Linked DNA regions of Archangium violaceum. The main gene of each other region encodes a partner of the protein of the gene in region 2 in a complex. Links are inferred from orthologs where the notes say so. Each region holds a gene or a part of one and is shown on either strand. Other genes may lie near its edges. The genes, in order: JQX13_RS43895, accD and accB.

Region 1 (6,882 bases), 1.2 Mb from region 2 along the record:
GCGAAGTACGTGCCCGCGCTGCAGAAGGTGGCGATGAAGGGCACGCATCTGTCGGACGAGGAGCTGGGCAAGCTGTACGGCCAGGCCACGCCGGGGCTGGAGGAGCTGTTGGGGCTCCTGCACGTGTTGGAGCTGCTGGAGAGCGGTGAGTTCGATCGGGTGGTGGTGGACACGGCGCCCACCAGCCACACGCTGCGCCTCTTCGACATGCCGGTGGGGCTGCGCAAGTTCCTGGGCCTGGTGAAGGCGGGGGCGGATCGAGCCGCGGGCGGCAAGGGCAAGAAGGCCCCGGTCGCGGCGGAGGAGCTGGCGTTCCTCGAGGAGTTCGCGGCCCGGGCGGAGAAGCTGCTGGCGGCGCTGAAGGATCCGGCGCGCTTGGCCTTCCACCTGGTGGCGCTGGCGGAGCCGGTGCCCGAGGCCCAGACGCGCATGTACTTCGCGCAGCTGCGCGAGCGCGGCATTCCGGTGGTCGAGGTGGTGGTGAACCAGGTGGAGGACAAGGAAGGCTGTACGGCCTGCCTGGGTCGCCGCGGGCTTCAGGCGCCACACGTGCGCAAGTACCAGGCGATGGACAAGAACGTGCCGGTGCACCTGGTGGGCCGGCGCGAGGTGGCGCCCCGGGGCCTGGAGCTGCTCAAGCCGTTCGCGAAGGAGTGGGCGAGCGGCAAGGAGACGAAGTCGCTGGAGTTCGCCGCGTCCGAGGGCCCGCCGGCCCTGGTGCGCGCCCCGTCCATGCCGCCCATCGCGGCGCCGCCGCTGCCTCCCACGCGGCTCATCTTCTTCGTGGGCCAGGGTGGAGTGGGGAAGAGCTCGTGCGCGGCCGCCGCGGCGGTGACGCTGACGGAGAAGGAGGGGCCGGTGCTCCTCATCTCCACGGATCCGGCGCACTCGCTGTCGGACGTGCTGCAGAGCCGGCTGACGGACGTGGAGACGCAGGTGAAGGGCACCAAGGGCCTGTACGCGCGCGAGCTCGACATGGCCGGCTGGTTCAACAACCTGCGCAAGCGCTGGAAGGAGAAGGCGGAGAAGGCCTTCGAGGGCGCGCCGAAGACGGGCAACGACGTGCCGTTGGATCTGCTGCTGTTCCGCAACCTGCTGGACGCGGCGCCTCCGGGCATCGACGAGCTGGCCGCCATGTCGTGTCTGACGGACGCACTGGTGCAGGAGCGCTTCAAGCGGATCGTGGTGGACTCGGCGCCCATGGTGAGCTCCATGCGCGTGGTGGAGCTGGCGGACACGGCGAAGGCCTGGTTCACGGCGCTGCACGGCGTGCTGTCCAAGCACAAGGCGAAGGGCCTGGGCGAGCTGGCCGACGACATGGCCGCCTTCCTCAAGCACGTGAAGCGCTTCGAGGACGCGCTGGCCTCGCCGAACGAGTCGCGCTTCGTGGTGGTGACGCGGGGTGAGGAGCTGGCGACGGCGCGCTCGGAGCGGCTGGTGGAGTACCTGAAGGAGCGCAAGCTCCAGGTGGAGCGCGTGCTGGTGAACCGGGTGGGTCCGAAGGCGGACTGCCCCAAGTGCGAGAACCGCCGGAAGAACGAGCTCAACGCGGCGAAGGCGATCGAGAAGAAGATCGGTCTGCCCGTGACGGTGGCACCCGCCCTGGGTCGTCACCCAGCGGGTCTGCGCGAGCTGAAGGCCTTCCGCACGGCCTGGTACGCGCTGAGCGCCACCGCGAAGACGAAGGCGGCCTGACCTCCCTCTCCCCCTGGGAGAGGGCCGGGGTGAGGGTATATGCCCCGCCCGGGTTCACCCCCCGTGTCTCCCTTCACCGGGGATTGACCCGGGGCAGGGTCGGGAGCACCCGGGGCAACTGCTGCCGGAGAATGCGCTGCGCCAGCTCGCGAGGTGTGTGGCGCTGCTCCCGGCCAGGCAGCACCGCCGCGCCATGCTCCAGGCGCAGGGCGAGCGCCGGCCCGGCGAGGAGCAGGCAGATCGCGGGGACGATGCACAGCCCCACGGGAACGAGCGACGCGAAGGTCATCCCGAGCACACGGCGGACCGGCGAGGTGGCGAATCCGGGCGAGTGCGCCAGTGTGCTCAATCCGCCCGCGAACAGGGCACCGCCGAGCAGTCCCAGGAGCGCGGCCAGCAGCCAGCTCGCGCCGCCGATCGCCGTTCCGAGCACGGGCTCGACGAGGCCCGGCGATCGGGCCGCCAGCAGGAAGGCGAAGAAGAAGGGGGTCACCGCCACGATCGCGACCAGCCCCCACTGCCGATTCTCGAGTCGCACCATCCCCCGCAACCTCCTGGAGAGGAGGGTGGACAGGGGGGGCTCGGTCGCCAAGTGCCTCGGGGGGAATCCGTCCTACGCCTCGCACTCGGAGGGTGAGTCGAGGAACGTTCCCAGCTCCTCGAATTGCAGCACCCCCTTGGGTGTCATCTTCCCAGCAAGGGGCTTCCTTCCCGGGAAGGTCAGGGTGATGGCGCGCCCCTTGAGGGTGTACGTCCCGGACACCTCCTCGGTGCGGCCCGGGTTGGCGTCGTCGTCGATGATCCTCCGCCACAGGACGACGCGCTGCCCGTCGGAGAAGGTGAGCTTCCGGGTGGAGCCGTAGACGCCCTCGCCGGGGGAGTACCAGGTCACCCGGCGGAGGAGCTCCGGCACATCGCGCTGCTTCGCGGGGGAGCGGCCCAGGAGGCGCTGCCAGCCCACCGTGTCACGGATGGGCTCCAGGTCCGCGTCCTCCTTGGCCCGGGCGAGCCGGCGGGGATCCAACCGGATGGAGGTGTTCAACCGCTCGAGGATCGTCTCCCGGTGAGCGGAGTACTGGCAGATCTCCCCCCTCTTGCGCAGCACGCCCAGGGTGGCGGCCACGTTGTAGTGGGCCAGGGCGTGCTTGGGGTCGGCCCTGGCGGCGGCCTCGAATTTCTCCAGTGCTTCGGGGTACTTACCCTCCTGATAGAGGCGGAACCCCTCGGTGTTGAGGGCACGGGCCGACTGGGCGGACGAGGGGAGGGCGAGGACGAGGGCGAGCAGGAGCAACAGGCGGTGCATGGAACTCCGACGGGCGAGAGAAGTGGGGATTCTACGCACCGCGTAACGGGTTGCGCGTTGTAAAGGCCTGGGGGCAGGTGATAGGGGTCCGGCGCCATGGCGAACGGCATCAACTATCCACTCGATTTCGAGCGACCGCTCATCGAGCTGGAGAAGAAGATCGACGAGCTCAAGGCCCTCTCGGCGAGCGGCTCGGTGGATTTCACCTCGGAGATCTCCAAGCTGGAGAAGAAGGCCAAGAAGCTGCAGACGGAGATCTTCAGCGATCTCTCGCGCTGGCAGGTGGTGCAGCTGTCGCGCCACAGCTCCCGGCCGTACTTCCTGGACTATGTCCAGCACCTCTTCACGGACTTCTTCGAGATGGCGGGGGACCGCCTCTTCGGGGAGGACCCGTCCATCGTGGGCGGCTTCGCGCGCTTCGAGGGACAGGTGGTGATGTTGATTGGTCACCAGAAGGGGAGGAACACCAAGGAGAACATGGCGCGCAACTTCGGCATGCCGCGCCCCGAGGGCTACCGCAAGGCGCTGCGGCTGATGGAGCTGGCCGAGCGCTTCGAGAAGCCCATCCTCACCTTCGTGGACACGCCGGGCGCCTACCCGGGCATCGGCGCCGAGGAGCGCGGCCAGGCGGAGGCCATCGCGTACAACCTGGAGGTGATGAGCCGGCTGAAGGTGCCCATCGTCTCCACGGTGATCGGCGAGGGCGGCTCCGGCGGCGCGCTGGCCATCGGCGTGGGCAACCGGGTGCTGATGATGGAGAACAGCATCTACTCGGTCATCTCGCCCGAGGCCTGCTCGTCCATCCTCTACCGCGACGCCTCCAAGGCGGAGAAGGCGGCGGACGCGCTGAAGCTGACGGCCAGGGATCTCAAGGAGATGAGCGTCATCGACGAGATCATCCCCGAGCCGGCTGGCGGCGCGCACCGCGACTACGCCAAGGCCGCGGAGAACCTGGCCAAGGCGGTCCGCAAGCACCTGTCCGAGCTGTCCGAGCTGACGGGCAACGAGCTGGTCCAGGACCGGTACCAGAAATTCCGCGCGCTCGGCGTGTTCTCCGGGCGCTAGCCGTCAACCAGGAAGCCAGATCCGCATGAGACCGCTCGTTCCGCCCTACATCGAGACGCTCAAGCCCTACGTTCCGGGCAAACCCATCGAGGAGACGGAGCGGGAGTACGGTCTCACGGGGGTCATCAAGCTGGCTTCCAACGAGAACCCGCTGGGGCCCTCGCCCAAGGCCATCGAGGCCATGCGCGAGGCGGCGCAGAAGGTTCATCTGTACCCGGACGCGAGCAGCTTCACGCTCGTGGGCCGGCTGGCCGAGCACCTCGGGGTGAAGCCCGAGGAGGTGGTGCTGGGCAGCGGCTCGAACGAGCTCATCGAGCTGCTCATCCGCACCTTCACCACGCCCGAGGACGAAGTGCTGCTGTGCAAGGGCTCGTTCCCGGCGTACCGGATCTCCGTGCAGGCCCATGGCCGGCCCTTCGCCGAGGTGCCCATGCGCGAGGGGCACCGGTACGATCTGGAGGCGATGGCGAAGGCGATCAACCCGCGCACGCGGATGATCTTCATCGCCAACCCGGACAACCCGACGGGGACGGCGTTCGGCCGCCAGGAGTGGGAGGCCTTCCTGGCGAAGGTTCCGGAGCACGTGCTGGTGGTCCACGACGAGGCCTACTTCGAGTTCGTGGACTGGCCGGAGTACTTCAGCGCGGTGGAGTACTTCCGCGCGCACCCCAACGTGGTGGCGCTGCGCACATTCAGCAAGATCTACGGCCTGGCGGGCATCCGGCTGGGGTACGGGGTGATGGACGCGCGGCTGGTGGCGTACCTGCAGCGCACGCGGATGCCGTTCAACCTGACGATCCCCGCGCAGATGGGCGGGCTGGCGGCGCTGGGTGACGTGGAGCACGTGCGGCGCACGCGCGAGCTCAACGGTGAGGGGCTGCGCTTCTTCGAGGCGGAGCTGCCGAAGCTGGGGGCGCGTCTGACGAAGAGCCACGCGAACTTCGTGCTGGCGGACCTCGGGCAGCCGGCGGTGGAGTTGTACGAGAAGCTGCTGCGCAAGGGCGTCATCGTGCGGCCGGTGGCGGGCAACGGTTACCCCACGTCGCTGCGCATCTCGGTGGGCACGCGCGAGGAGAACGCGCGCTGCGTGACGGCGTTGAGGGAGGTTCTCGCTTCATGAGTCAGCGTCCCTTCATCGTGGCCATCGACGGCCCGGCGGGTGCGGGCAAGTCCACCGTGTCGAAGGTGCTGGCACGGCGGCTGGGCTTCGCGCTGGTGGACACCGGAGCCATCTACCGCTGCGTGGCGCTGAAGGCGCGGCGGGAGGGCATCGCGTTCGACGACGACGTGAAGCTGGGCGAGCTGCTGGCCCGGGTACACGTGTCCTTCCAGGTGGTGGGTGAGGACAACCACGTGTTCCTGGATGGCGAGGACGTGTCGGGGGAGATCCGGACACCGGAGAACTCGATGGCGGCCTCGCAGGTGTCGAGCCGGCCGGTGGTGCGCGCGGGCCTGCTGTCGCTGCAGCGGCGGCTGGCGCTGGAGACGCCCAAGGGCGCCATCCTGGAGGGCCGCGACATCGGGACGGTGGTGTTCCCGGACGCGGACGCGAAGTTCTTCCTGGAGGCCAACCCGGACATCCGGGCCCGGCGCCGGTACGAGGAGCTCTTCCAGAAGGGCGTGGAGCGCTCGCTGGAAGAGGTCCTGGCGGATCAGATCAAGCGGGACGAGGACGATGCATCGCGAGCCGTGGCTCCGCTGAAGCCGGCGGAGGACGCGATGCGGATCGATTCGAGCTCCTTGCCGCTGTCCGAGGTGGTGCACCGGCTGGAGCAGGACATCCTGGCGAGGATGTCCAAGCGGTAACTCGCTCTCCCGGCTACTTGCGCCGGGAGAACCACCCCACCAGCTCTTCCAGGGCGCGGCGGTCCACGTCGTCGAAGGTCGCCTTGTGCTCGGAGTCGATGTCGAGCACGGCGATCAGCTCCCGGTTGGGACCGAACACCGGGACGACGATCTCCGAGACCGAGCGGCCGTCACAGGTGATGTGGCCCGGGAACGCGTGCACGTCCTCGACGACGACGGTCTCCCCCTTGGCGGCGGAGGTGCCGCAGACGCCCTTGCCGAAGCGGATCTCCAGGCACCCGAGGGTCCCCTGATAGGGACCAACTCGCAGCAGCTTGCCGGGCTCCACGACGCGGTAGAAGCCGGTCCACAGGTGCCCGAAGGCGTGGTGGAGCAGGCAGCTCATCGTGGCCATGCCGGCCACGTCGTCGTTGATGCCCTCCAGGACGGCATCGACGTGCTTCTTGAGCTCGGCGTAGGCCTCGGCCTTGGGCCTACCGCGCAGATCCAGGGTGACTTCAGCCATGGTGTGATCCTCGAGTCAGGGGCCGGAGCGAGGTCGCGCCGACATCAGGCGCATCTTTAACCTGAACCCGATTCAGCCGCGACACTCGAGGGGGTGAACTTCGCGAGTCGCCTCCGAGTGAACCCTGGAGCTACTCGAAGATGGGGACGGAGTCGTCCTTCTCCCTTTCCTTGCCCGGCCTGGCGGGGCGCGAGGTCCTGGAGGAGGGCTCGACGGGTGCCGACTTCACGGGCTCCAGCGTCACGCTCACTTCCTGCGGCGCATCCGACGGCACGCCACTGAAGTCCAGCTTGCGCTTCACGTCTTCGTGATTGGCCAGGCGGAAGGTGAGCTCGTGCAGCTCGTTGCGGCGCAACGGGCGATCCTGGGGAGTCGTGCCGAGCTGCACGTCACCATCGAACACGGTGGCTCCGGAAGGCGTCGAGCGGAGCCGCACCAGGATCATGCTGTCCGCGACGGGGGCGGCGGGCTTCTGCACGGGGGCCGAGCTGCTCGCCTCCACGTTGGG
Region 2 (2,801 bases):
AGTTCGGAGATCTCTAGCGTGAAGCTCCAGGTCCTCGGGTGCCATGGCGGTGAGCTGCCCTCGTGTCGCACGACGTGCTTCCTCGTGGACGACGTGCTCGCGCTCGACGCGGGCGCGCTCACGAGCACGTTGTCGCTGGAGCAGCTCTGCAAGATCGAAGACATCATCGTCGGCCACAGCCACTTCGATCATGTGAAGGATCTACCGCTGATGGCGGACCTGATCATCGGCCGCCGTGACAAGCCGGTCACCATCCACGCCTCTCGCGAGTGCGCCCGTGCGCTGCGCGAGAACATGTTCAACAACGCCCTCTGGCCGGACTTCACGCGCATCCCCACGCGCAAGGAGCCGGTGCTGCGCATCAAGCCCTTCCGGGCCGGCAGCACCTTCCAGGTGGGTCCCTACACGGTGCAGTCCATCCCCGTGCACCACCCGGTAGAGTCCTGCGGCTTCATCATCACCCGCGGACGCACCTCGCTGGCCATGAGCGGCGACACCGGGCCCACCGACAAGCTATGGAAGGTGCTCAACCAGACGCCCACCCTCAAGGCGCTCCTGGTGGAGACGAGCTTCCCCAACGCACTGCAGCAACTGGCCGACGTGTCCGGTCACCTCACGCCGCGCACGCTCAAGAGCGAGCTGAGCCGCTTCGAGCGCGACGGCTGCTCCGTGCTGGTCTACCACATCAAGCCGGCCTTCGTTCCCCAGGTGAAGAAGGAGCTGGCCGACATGCCGGTGGAGATCCTGGAGCTCGGCGACACCTTCGAGTTCTAGCCCGCACGTTCTTCGGACGGACGACCCGAAAGGTCGCATCCTGGAGCGGGGATCCGGATGGGAGTTGACGGCCCCCGGGTTGTAGGATTAACCCCGCCCCTCCCATGGCCTGGTTCTCCAAGAAGCCCCGTATCGCGACCACTCCCGAGCCCGTCGAAGCCCCCAGCCGTATGCAGGGGCTCTGGGCCAAGTGCGAGAACTGCGACGAGATCATCTACCGGCAGGAGTTGGAGAAGAACCTCAACGTCTGCCCGCACTGTGAGCATCACCTGCCCTGGCCGGCGCGAGCCCGCCTGGCGGCCCTGCTGGATCCCGACAGCTTCGAGGAGTTCGACAAGGAGCTGGAGCCGCAGGATCCGCTCACGTTCACGGACACGAAGAAGTACAAGGACCGGCTCCGGTCCACCCGCAAGGCGCTCGGCGAGAACGACGCCTTCATCTCCGGGGTGGGCCGCATCGAGGGCAAGCCGGTGTCCATTGGCTGCTTCGTCTTCGAGTTCATGGGCGGCTCCATGGGCTCGGTGGTGGGTGAGAAGGTCACCCGTGTCTTCGAGCGCGCCTTCGAGCTCAAGTGCCCGGCCATCGTCTTCTCGGCCTCGGGCGGCGCCCGCATGCAGGAGGGCATCTTCTCCCTCATGCAGATGGCCAAGACGAGCGCGGCCATCGCCCGCTTCCGCAACGTGGGCAAGCCCTACATCTCGGTGCTGCTGCACCCCACCACCGGCGGCGTGGCGGCCTCCTTCGCCTGGCTGGGTGACATCATCCTCGCCGAGCCCAAGGCCCTCATCGGCTTCGCCGGCCCGCGCGTCATCGAGCAGACCATCCGCCAGAAGCTCCCCGAGGGCTTCCAGCGCTCCGAGTTCCTCGTCGAGCACGGGATGATCGACTCCATCGTGCCGCGCAAGGAGCTGCGCGCGACGCTGGGTCAGGTGCTCGGCCTGCTCGGTTAGTGCCCGCCGCGCCATGACGCTGCCCCGGACGCCGGCGGAGGCCCTGGAGTTCTTCGCCCGGCTCAGCCCCTCCAGCATCAAGCTCGGTCTCGAGCGGGTGCGGGACACGTTGGAGGCGCTCGGTCACCCCGAGCGTCGCTACCCCGCGTTGCACGTGGCGGGCACCAACGGCAAGGGCAGCACCTGCGCCTTCGCCTCCGCCGCCCTCCATGCCGCGGGCTACCGGGTGGGGCTCTACACCTCGCCCCACCTGGTGCGCGTCAACGAGCGCATCCGCGTGGACGGGGTGGAGATCGATGACGAGGTGTTCGGCCAGCGCATTCTCGAGGTGCTCGAGCGGCATCCGGACGCGGCCACCTCGCTCACGTACTTCGAGTTCGGCACCGTGGTGGCCTTCTGGCACTTCGCCCGGGAGGGTGTGGACGTGGCCGTGGTGGAGGTGGGCCTGGGTGGGCGTCTGGATGCCACCACCGCGTGCCAGCCGCTCGTCACCGCCATCACGCCGGTGTCCTTCGATCACATGGAGTACCTGGGCAACACGCTGGGGGCCATCGCCGGGGAGAAGGCCGGCATCCTCAAGCCGGGCGTTCCCGTGGTGGTGAGCCGTCAGGAGCCCGAGGCCCTCGCCGCCATCGAGCGCAGGGCAGGGGAGGTGGGAGCGCCCCTGCTCCTCGAGGGCCGGGAGTTCTCGGTGGCCGCCCGCCCGGAGGGCAACGTCGCCTACGAGGGGCCGGGCCTCTCGCTGGAGGGCCTCACGCTGGGCCTGCGAGGTGAGCACCAGCGGCAGAACGCGGCGGTGGCGCTCGCCGCCCTGGAGCTGCTCTCCCAGCGGGGTCTCCCCATTCCATCGGAAGCCCTGCGGACGGGCGCCTGTACGGCCCGCTGGCCCGGACGCCTGGAGGAACTGGGCGGTCAACCCCCGGTGCTGCTGGATGGCGCCCACAACCCCGCCGGGGTGCAGGTGTTGCTCGCCGGCCTGCGCTCCCTCTACCCCGGACGCCGCGTGCACTGTGTCTTCGGCGTGGTGGCAGACAAGGACCGCGGACCGATGCTGCGCGCGCTCCTGCCAAGCTGTAC
Region 3 (6,776 bases), 5.3 Mb from region 2 along the record:
GCGAAGATCTTCCGCAGGTGCTCGAGCGCTTTATCGTGCAGGCCGTATTTGACGTAGACTTCCGTCTCCGTCAGCAGCTTGGAGAACTGATCCTTGCCGGCCGGGGCTGGAGCCGCCGGAGCGGGCGCGGCGCTGCTCGGAGCAGGAGCCGGAGCGGGCGGAGCCGCGGTCACCGGAGCCTTCGCGACGGGAGCGGGCTGGGGAGCTGGGGCGGGCGTGGGGGCCTGGACCGGAGCCGGAGCGGGGGCCTGGACCGGAGCCGGAGCGGGGGCCGCGCTGGCCCCTTCCGCCTTGTACGCCGCCAGATCCGCGTCAGAGGGATCCAGCTCGGCGACACGGTTCCAGATGTTGGCCGCGTCCTGGTTGCGACCGCGCTCCTGGTAGACCTTGGCCAGCTCCTTGTAGACGGAGATGGTCTTGGCCGTCTGCCCGAGCCCGTGGAAGGCCTGGGCCAGCATGTTGAGCGTCTCGACGTCGCGCCCGTCCGCCTTGAAGCACACCTGGAGCCGGGCCAGCGCGCGCTTCTGATCCCCGCGTGACAGGTACTGCTGGGCCAGATCCTTGGCCAGCGCGACGTTGTCCGGATCCAGAGTGGAGAGGCGCTCGGCCACCCGGAACCAGTCATCCATCCGGTTGTTGCGCTTGAGGTACTCGGCGGCCTTCTTGAACTCCTGGGTGGCCTCGCGCGTCAGGTTCTCGCGCGCGTACAGCTCGGCGAGCTTGATCTTCGACGCCACGTTCTCGGGGTCGAGATCCACCATCTTCTTGAGCGTATCCAGGGAATTCTTGACGTCGCCGGACTTCTCGTAGTGGTTGGCGACGATCTGGAAATACGCCATGGCCTCGGACATCAGTCCGAGCTGCTGATGGAGCTCCGCCAGCTTGAGGTTGACGTCCAGCAGGTTGGGGTTGAGCTTGAGGACCTGCTTGTAGAGGGCAACGGCCTTCAGGAAGAAGCCGTCGGCCGAGTAGCCCTCGGCGACCTTGGTGAAGTAGTGGGCCGCCTGAACGTTGTCGTTCTTCTTCTGGTACAGCTCCCCCATCTTCTGGAGGACACGTCCGTCCTTGGGATCGACCTCCAGGACCTTCTGGTATTCCTTGATGGCCTTGTCGTAGGCGCCCTTCGCGACGAGCTTGGCGGCGGCTTCGATGATCTTGTTCTTGTCCATCGAGCGTGGGCTTCCTGCCGAGCGAAACCCCCGGAAAGTCTGGGGTTTCTGCTTCCTTCAAGGAGACTACGAGGGAGGCCCGAGGCTAGCGGAATCATCCCTCGCGGGTCAAGGAATCCACCCGCCACAACCCCCTTTGGGATCAGGGGGTTGCGCGATGAGCAGGCAAGGAACCGTCAGGGAGTTTCCTCGATCGCCTTGCGCAGCCGGTGGGTGCCCGTCTCGGACGCCAGCAACCGCTCCACGAAGCGCGTGTCGTAGTTGCCCTCGACGAAGGACTCCTCCGCCAGCGCCGCCCGGTGGAACGGGATGTTGGTGCGGATGCCCTGCACCACGTACTCGCCCAGCGCCCGCTGCATGCGGCGGATCGCCGTGGGCCGATCCTCCGCGTAGACGATCAGCTTGGCCAGCAGGCTGTCGTAGTACGGCAGCACCGTGTAGTTCTCGTACGCACTGGAATCCACACGCACGCCATAACCACCGGGAGCGCTGTAGGCGGTGATCTTCCCCGGCCAGGGCGCGAAGGTGACGGGGTCCTCGGCGTTGACGCGGCACTCGATGGCGTGGCCGCGCATCTGGATGTCTTCCTGCTTGCGCTTGAGCGGCTCACCCGAGGAGAGCTTGATCTGCTCGCGGACCAGGTCGACGCCGGTGACGAGCTCGGTCACCGGGTGCTCCACCTGGATGCGGGTGTTCATCTCCATGAAGTAGAAGCGCCCGTTCTCGTCGAGCAGGTACTCGATGGTGCCCACGTTGTTGTAGCCGAGCTTCTCCATCGCGCGGATGGAGACCTCGCCCATCTGCTGGCGCAGCTCGGGGGTGAGCGCCGCCGAGGGGCTCTCCTCGATGAGCTTCTGGTGGCGCCGCTGGACGGAGCACTCGCGCTCACCCAGATGGATGATGTGCCCGTGCTCGTCGGCCACGATCTGGATCTCGATGTGGCGCGGCTTCTCCACGTACCGCTCGATGTAGAGGTCGCCGTTGCCGAAGGACGCCACCGCCTCGGCCGCCGCCGTGGCGAAGGCCTGCGCCAGCGCGTTCGGCTCGCGGACGATCTTCATGCCCTTGCCGCCACCACCGGCCGCCGCCTTGAGGATGACCGGGAAGCCGATCTCCTTGGCGAAGGCCTCGGCCTCCTTCGGATCCTTCACCGTGCCGATGCTGCCGGGCAGCAGGGGCAGGCCCGCCTCGCGCGCCGCGTTGCGCGCCCGGACCTTGTTGCCCATCAGCGAGATCATCTCCGGCCGGGGGCCGATGAAGTGGATCTTGCAGTCCCGGCACACCTTGGCGAACTCGGAGTTCTCCGAGAGGAAGCCGTAGCCCGGATGGATGGCGTCCGCGCGAGTGATCTCCGCCGCGGAGAGCAGCTGCGGGATGTTGAGGTAGCTCTCCTTGGAGGGCGGTGGGCCGATGCACACCGACTCGTCGGCGAACCGCACGTGCAATGCATTGGCGTCCGCCGTCGAGTGCACCGCCACGGTGGCGATGCCCAGCTCGCGGCAGGCGCGGATGACCCGCAGGGCAATCTCCCCGCGGTTGGCGATCAGCACCTTCTTGAACACGATGTCGTGCCTCCGCAGGGCGTCAGACCGCCCGCGTATGTCAGACCGGCTCGATGCGGAACAGCGCCTGGCCGAACTCGACCGGCTGCCCATTCTCCACGAGGATCTCCGCCACGCGACCCGCCACGTCGGCTTCGATCTCGTTCATTAGCTTCATGGCCTCGATGATGCAGAGCACCTGCCCCTTCTTCACCACCGAGCCCACGTCCACGAAGGCGGGCTGGTCCGGGGCGGGCGTCCGGTAGAACGTCCCCACGAACGGGCTGGTGACGAGGTGCCCGGGCTTCTCGGCCGCCGCGGCCGCGGAGGCCGGAGCCGGAGCCGCCATGGAGGCCGGCGCCGGAGCCGCCACGGAAGGAGCAGCCGCCACCATGGGGGCGGCTGCCACCACCGGAGCAGGGCTCACCGAGGGCGAGACCGGGGCCGCGTGCACGATGGTGGGCGCGGGCACGGGGCCACGGCGGATGAACAGCCGCTCCTCCCCGCGCTGCCACACGAGCCGCGTCACCTCGGAGGCCTCGAGGATGTTTACGATCTCCCGGAGCGCATCCACGTCCAGGGACGTGGTGTTGCCCTCCACACGGACGCTACCCGCCTCCTCGGCGGGCGCGGACAGCGTTCGAACTGCCTTGCGCTTGGTTGCCAATTCTGTCCCCTCCCTGAAGCGCGATGGAGCGACTAGCCTGCGGTGGCCACGCGCGTGAGGTACTTGCCGTCGCGCGTGTCGATCTTGAGGACGTCACCCTCGTTGATGAAGAGCGGCACGTTGACGACGTAGCCCGTCTCCAGCGTGGCGGGCTTGAGCGCGCCGGACACCGTGTCGCCACGCACGCCGGGATCGCACTTGGTCACCTTCAGGTCCACCGAGTTCGGCAGGGTCACGCCAATGGCCTTGCCGTTGTAGAACATGATGGCGGCGTTGACGTTCTCCTTGAGGAAGTTCTTCGACTCCCCGAGCACGTCCGCGCTGATGAACGTCTGCTCGTAGTTCCGGGTGTCCATGAAGTAGTAGTCGCCGCCCTGCTCGTAGAGATACTGCATGTCCTTCTCTTCGATGTCGGGCTTGCCCACCTTGTCGCCGGACTTGAAGGTCGGCTGGAGCACGCGGCCGGAGAGCAGGCTGCGGATGGACGTGCGCACGAAGGCCGAGCCCTTGCCCGGCTTGACGTGCTGGAACTCGACGATCTCGAACGGCTCACCGTCAACTTCGATCTTCATGCCCTTGCGGAACTCGGACGTATCAATCACACCGGCCATGAACGGCTCCTTCGGACAGCTTGAAAAGTCCGGGGTGTCTAGCCGATGGGGCCGCGCCTTGCAAAGTGGAAAGGCGCGGCGCGCTGCGCCGTCAGCCGTCCAGGCTACAGCTCAGCGCGGATCTTGGGGGCGGTCACCCGGAGGACGTATCTGCCCTTTCCATAGTTACCGTCCGCCCGGAGCGCCAGCACCAGGAAGTATTCCGGGGAGACGAGGCGCATCAGCGTCAGCACGTGCTCGCTGTTGACGCTGACCTCCTGCACCTCTCCCGTCTTGAGGGCCTCGGCGGCCTGGCGGAGCTGACCGAGCAGGTTGGCGTACTCCACCCAGGCGCCATTGAGCTCCAGCTCGGCCGCCTCCTCCTTCTGATGGGTGTCCACGGCGATGCCGTCGAAGCCCATCACACTACAGGCCAGGGCCCCGTCTACCTGGTTGACCACCGACTCGAGGTGCGTGCGGAAGGACATGGCTGCTGGCTTGTAGGAGGCTCAGGAGAGCGGGTCAAGAGTCAGGAGCCGGGATTCACGCAGGTGATGGGGCCGTCCATGCCGGGGATCCCACACGTCCCGCTGTAGACCTCATCATCAGCACAGGCAGGGAGCGTGGTGGCGAACACGGTGACGGGGAAGGTGAACTTGTTGCTCTTCACCTTCTGGCCACTGCTCGTATAGCCCTCAGCATAGATCGTGGAGAGGACGGTCACCGACTCGTCACCGGCCTGCACCTGCTCCTGCAGCGCCGCGAGTGCCTTCGCGCCGAACGTATACATGAAGAGGTAGCTCTCGTCGGGGTCCGTCTCAGGACGGAAGACGGCGTAGATGGGGACGCGATCCTCCTCATCCGCAGGCAGCCGCACACCCGGCCTCGACGCCTGATAGGAGTAGACCAACTCGGTCAGGATGATGTCACCGAGCCCGGTATTCGTAACCGTCTTCCCATCGATGACGATGGGCTGATTCACGGTATTCGTCTCGACGCTCGGAGCAATCAGGTAGTTGCCATAGCCGGCCAGGTCGAGGCTTCCACGGGTGATGAATCTATCCGCTGCGGCCGTGCAGCCATCATTGGCCTCCAGCGCGCGGGTATTGAGGAAGCGCACGGGCGCATCTCCCTGATTGGCCACACAGCCCACGGGTGCCATGGCCAGCACCGCAACCACCATCAATCGCTTCATGGACATCGACTCCCTCGATGGCTCGAAAGATACCGGCTACAGAGACTGAGCAATCGTCTGCCGGTTGAGGATTCGCGGCGTGATGAAGATGAGCAACTCCTGGCGCTCATCACGCTCGCGGTGATTCTTGAACAGAAAACCCAGCACCGGAATCTTCGACAGGAAGGGCACCTGATTGCTCTGGCTGCTACCACGGCGGACGTAGATGCCACCGATGACGGTGGTATCGCCGTCCTTCACCAGCACCTGGGTGTTGGCCTCCTTGCGCTGGATGGCGGGCTGGCCGTTGGCTCCCGTGTTGGACGGATCCGGCTGGTTGTTCTGCGCGTTGATGGTCATCAGGATGCTGCCGTCCTGGGTGATGTGCGGCGTCACCTCGAGCGACAGACGCGCTTCGACGAAGGTGGTGTTGGCACCGGACGCGGACACCTGGCTGAACGGGATGGACACACCCTGGCTGATACGCGCGGTGTTGTTGTCCAGCGTCGTCACCTTGGGTGCAGAGATGGTCTTCACCACACCCTCGGCCTCCGCCGCGGACAGACGCAGGTTGAGGGTGAGCGCGCCACCGGCGGAGCCGAAGACGAAGCCCAGCGCACCACCGAGACCCGGACCGGCACCCACCGGCAGGTTGACGGCGTAGTTGGGACTCTCGGCGTTACCGACACCGGTTCCTGCCGAGCCACCCGTCACGACGGCGGTGTTGGGGAAGATGAGCCCGGTGGGATTACCCGTGGCCGGCGCGGCCGAAGCCTGACCACCCCACTGAACGCCCAGTTCGCGGCTGAACGAGGTGTTGGCCTCCACGATGCGGCTCTCGATGAGCACCTGCGGCGTCTGCGTGTCCAGGTTGCGTACCAGCGCCCGGGCCTTCTCGATGTTGGCGCGCACGTCCTTGACGATGAGCACGTTGGTCCGCGCGTCCACCGTCACCGACCCGCGCTCGCTCAGCACGTCCTTCACGCGGGAGGACATGTCGCCGGCCGTCGCGTAGTTCACCGGGATGAGGTTCACCAGCAACTCCTCCTGCGCGATGAGCGACTTCTTTCGCTCCTGGCGCAGCTTGGCCTCCTCCTCCAGCGTCTTCAGCGGGGCCACGCGGAGGATGTTGCCGATCTCCTCCTTGCCCAGCGACTTGGTGCGCAGGATCAAATCCAACGCCTGATCCCAGGGCACGTTGCGCAGGCGGATGGTCACCTTGCCGCTGACGTCATCGGCGACCACGATGTTCTTCTTGGAAATCTCCGCGATGACGCGCAGCAGGTTCTGGATGTCGATGTCCTTGAACTCGAAGGACACCTTCTTGCCGCGGTAACGGGCCTGCTGGGGCGCGCCCTCGGAAGCGTAGGTGGGCGCCTCGGCGGTGAAGCCGGCGGTGCGCTGGGTGACGGTCACCTGCTCCGTCTTCACGCCCTTGACGTTGAGCCGCCAGGACAGGCCACCCGCCACCTGGCTCACGTTCTCATCGATGGCGCCATCCGCGGCCACCACCAGGCGAACCCGGTTGCCCTCGCCAGGCACCGAGAAGGCGCTGATCATCTTCACCGGCGTCTCCAGCGCGCTGGTGTCCAGGCTGCGCTCGAGCCGCCGCGGCAGCTTCGCGTTCTCCAGGGT

What was found.
Region 1: the proteins of accD (region 2) and JQX13_RS43895 are in contact, whole or in part, in a solved structure (PDB 8UXZ), measured with the Escherichia coli proteins. The link is inferred for Archangium violaceum from one-to-one orthologs.
Region 3: the proteins of accD (region 2) and accB are in contact, whole or in part, in a solved structure (PDB 8UXZ), measured with the Escherichia coli proteins. The link is inferred for Archangium violaceum from one-to-one orthologs.

Annotation. Positions count from the first base shown.
Region 1 is NZ_CP069338.1:10,404,474-10,411,355, reverse strand. Bases 2,249-5,078 are described here. They hold JQX13_RS43895 (acetyl-CoA carboxylase carboxyltransferase subunit alpha), read left to right. Parts: upstream 2,249-3,094; coding sequence 3,095-4,063; downstream 4,064-5,078. Other genes in these bases: hisC (histidinol-phosphate transaminase), read left to right, coding at 4,089-5,078; JQX13_RS43900 (tetratricopeptide repeat protein), read right to left, coding at 2,309-2,998. Also shown: JQX13_RS43910 (ArsA family ATPase), read left to right, coding at 1-1,695; JQX13_RS43905 (hypothetical protein), read right to left, coding at 1,769-2,236; more of hisC, read left to right, coding at 5,079-5,183; cmk ((d)CMP kinase), read left to right, coding at 5,180-5,869; JQX13_RS43880 (GAF domain-containing protein), read right to left, coding at 5,883-6,374; JQX13_RS43875 (serine/threonine protein kinase), read right to left, coding at 6,505-6,882. UniProt on the Escherichia coli protein: Component of the acetyl coenzyme A carboxylase (ACC) complex. First, biotin carboxylase catalyzes the carboxylation of biotin on its carrier protein (BCCP) and then the CO(2) group is transferred by the carboxyltransferase to acetyl-CoA to form malonyl-CoA.
Region 2 is NZ_CP069338.1:11,654,491-11,657,291, reverse strand. It holds accD (acetyl-CoA carboxylase, carboxyltransferase subunit beta), read left to right. Parts: upstream 1-878; coding sequence 879-1,724; downstream 1,725-2,801. Other genes in the region: JQX13_RS49195 (bifunctional folylpolyglutamate synthase/dihydrofolate synthase), read left to right, coding at 1,738-2,801; JQX13_RS49205 (MBL fold metallo-hydrolase), read left to right, coding at 19-774; JQX13_RS49210 (Crp/Fnr family transcriptional regulator), read left to right, coding at 1-17.
Region 3 is NZ_CP069338.1:6,389,610-6,396,385, reverse strand. Bases 1,575-4,298 are described here. They hold accB (acetyl-CoA carboxylase biotin carboxyl carrier protein), read right to left. Parts: upstream 3,378-4,298; coding sequence 2,772-3,377; downstream 1,575-2,771. Other genes in these bases: JQX13_RS27330 (roadblock/LC7 domain-containing protein), read right to left, coding at 4,093-4,298; efp (elongation factor P), read right to left, coding at 3,410-3,988; accC (acetyl-CoA carboxylase biotin carboxylase subunit), read right to left, coding at 1,575-2,731. Also shown: JQX13_RS27350 (tetratricopeptide repeat protein), read right to left, coding at 1-1,169; more of accC, read right to left, coding at 1,346-1,574; more of JQX13_RS27330, read right to left, coding at 4,299-4,455; JQX13_RS27325 (hypothetical protein), read right to left, coding at 4,497-5,162; type IV pilus secretin PilQ, read right to left, coding at 5,199-6,776. UniProt on the Escherichia coli protein: This protein is a component of the acetyl coenzyme A carboxylase complex; first, biotin carboxylase catalyzes the carboxylation of the carrier protein and then the transcarboxylase transfers the carboxyl group to form malonyl-CoA.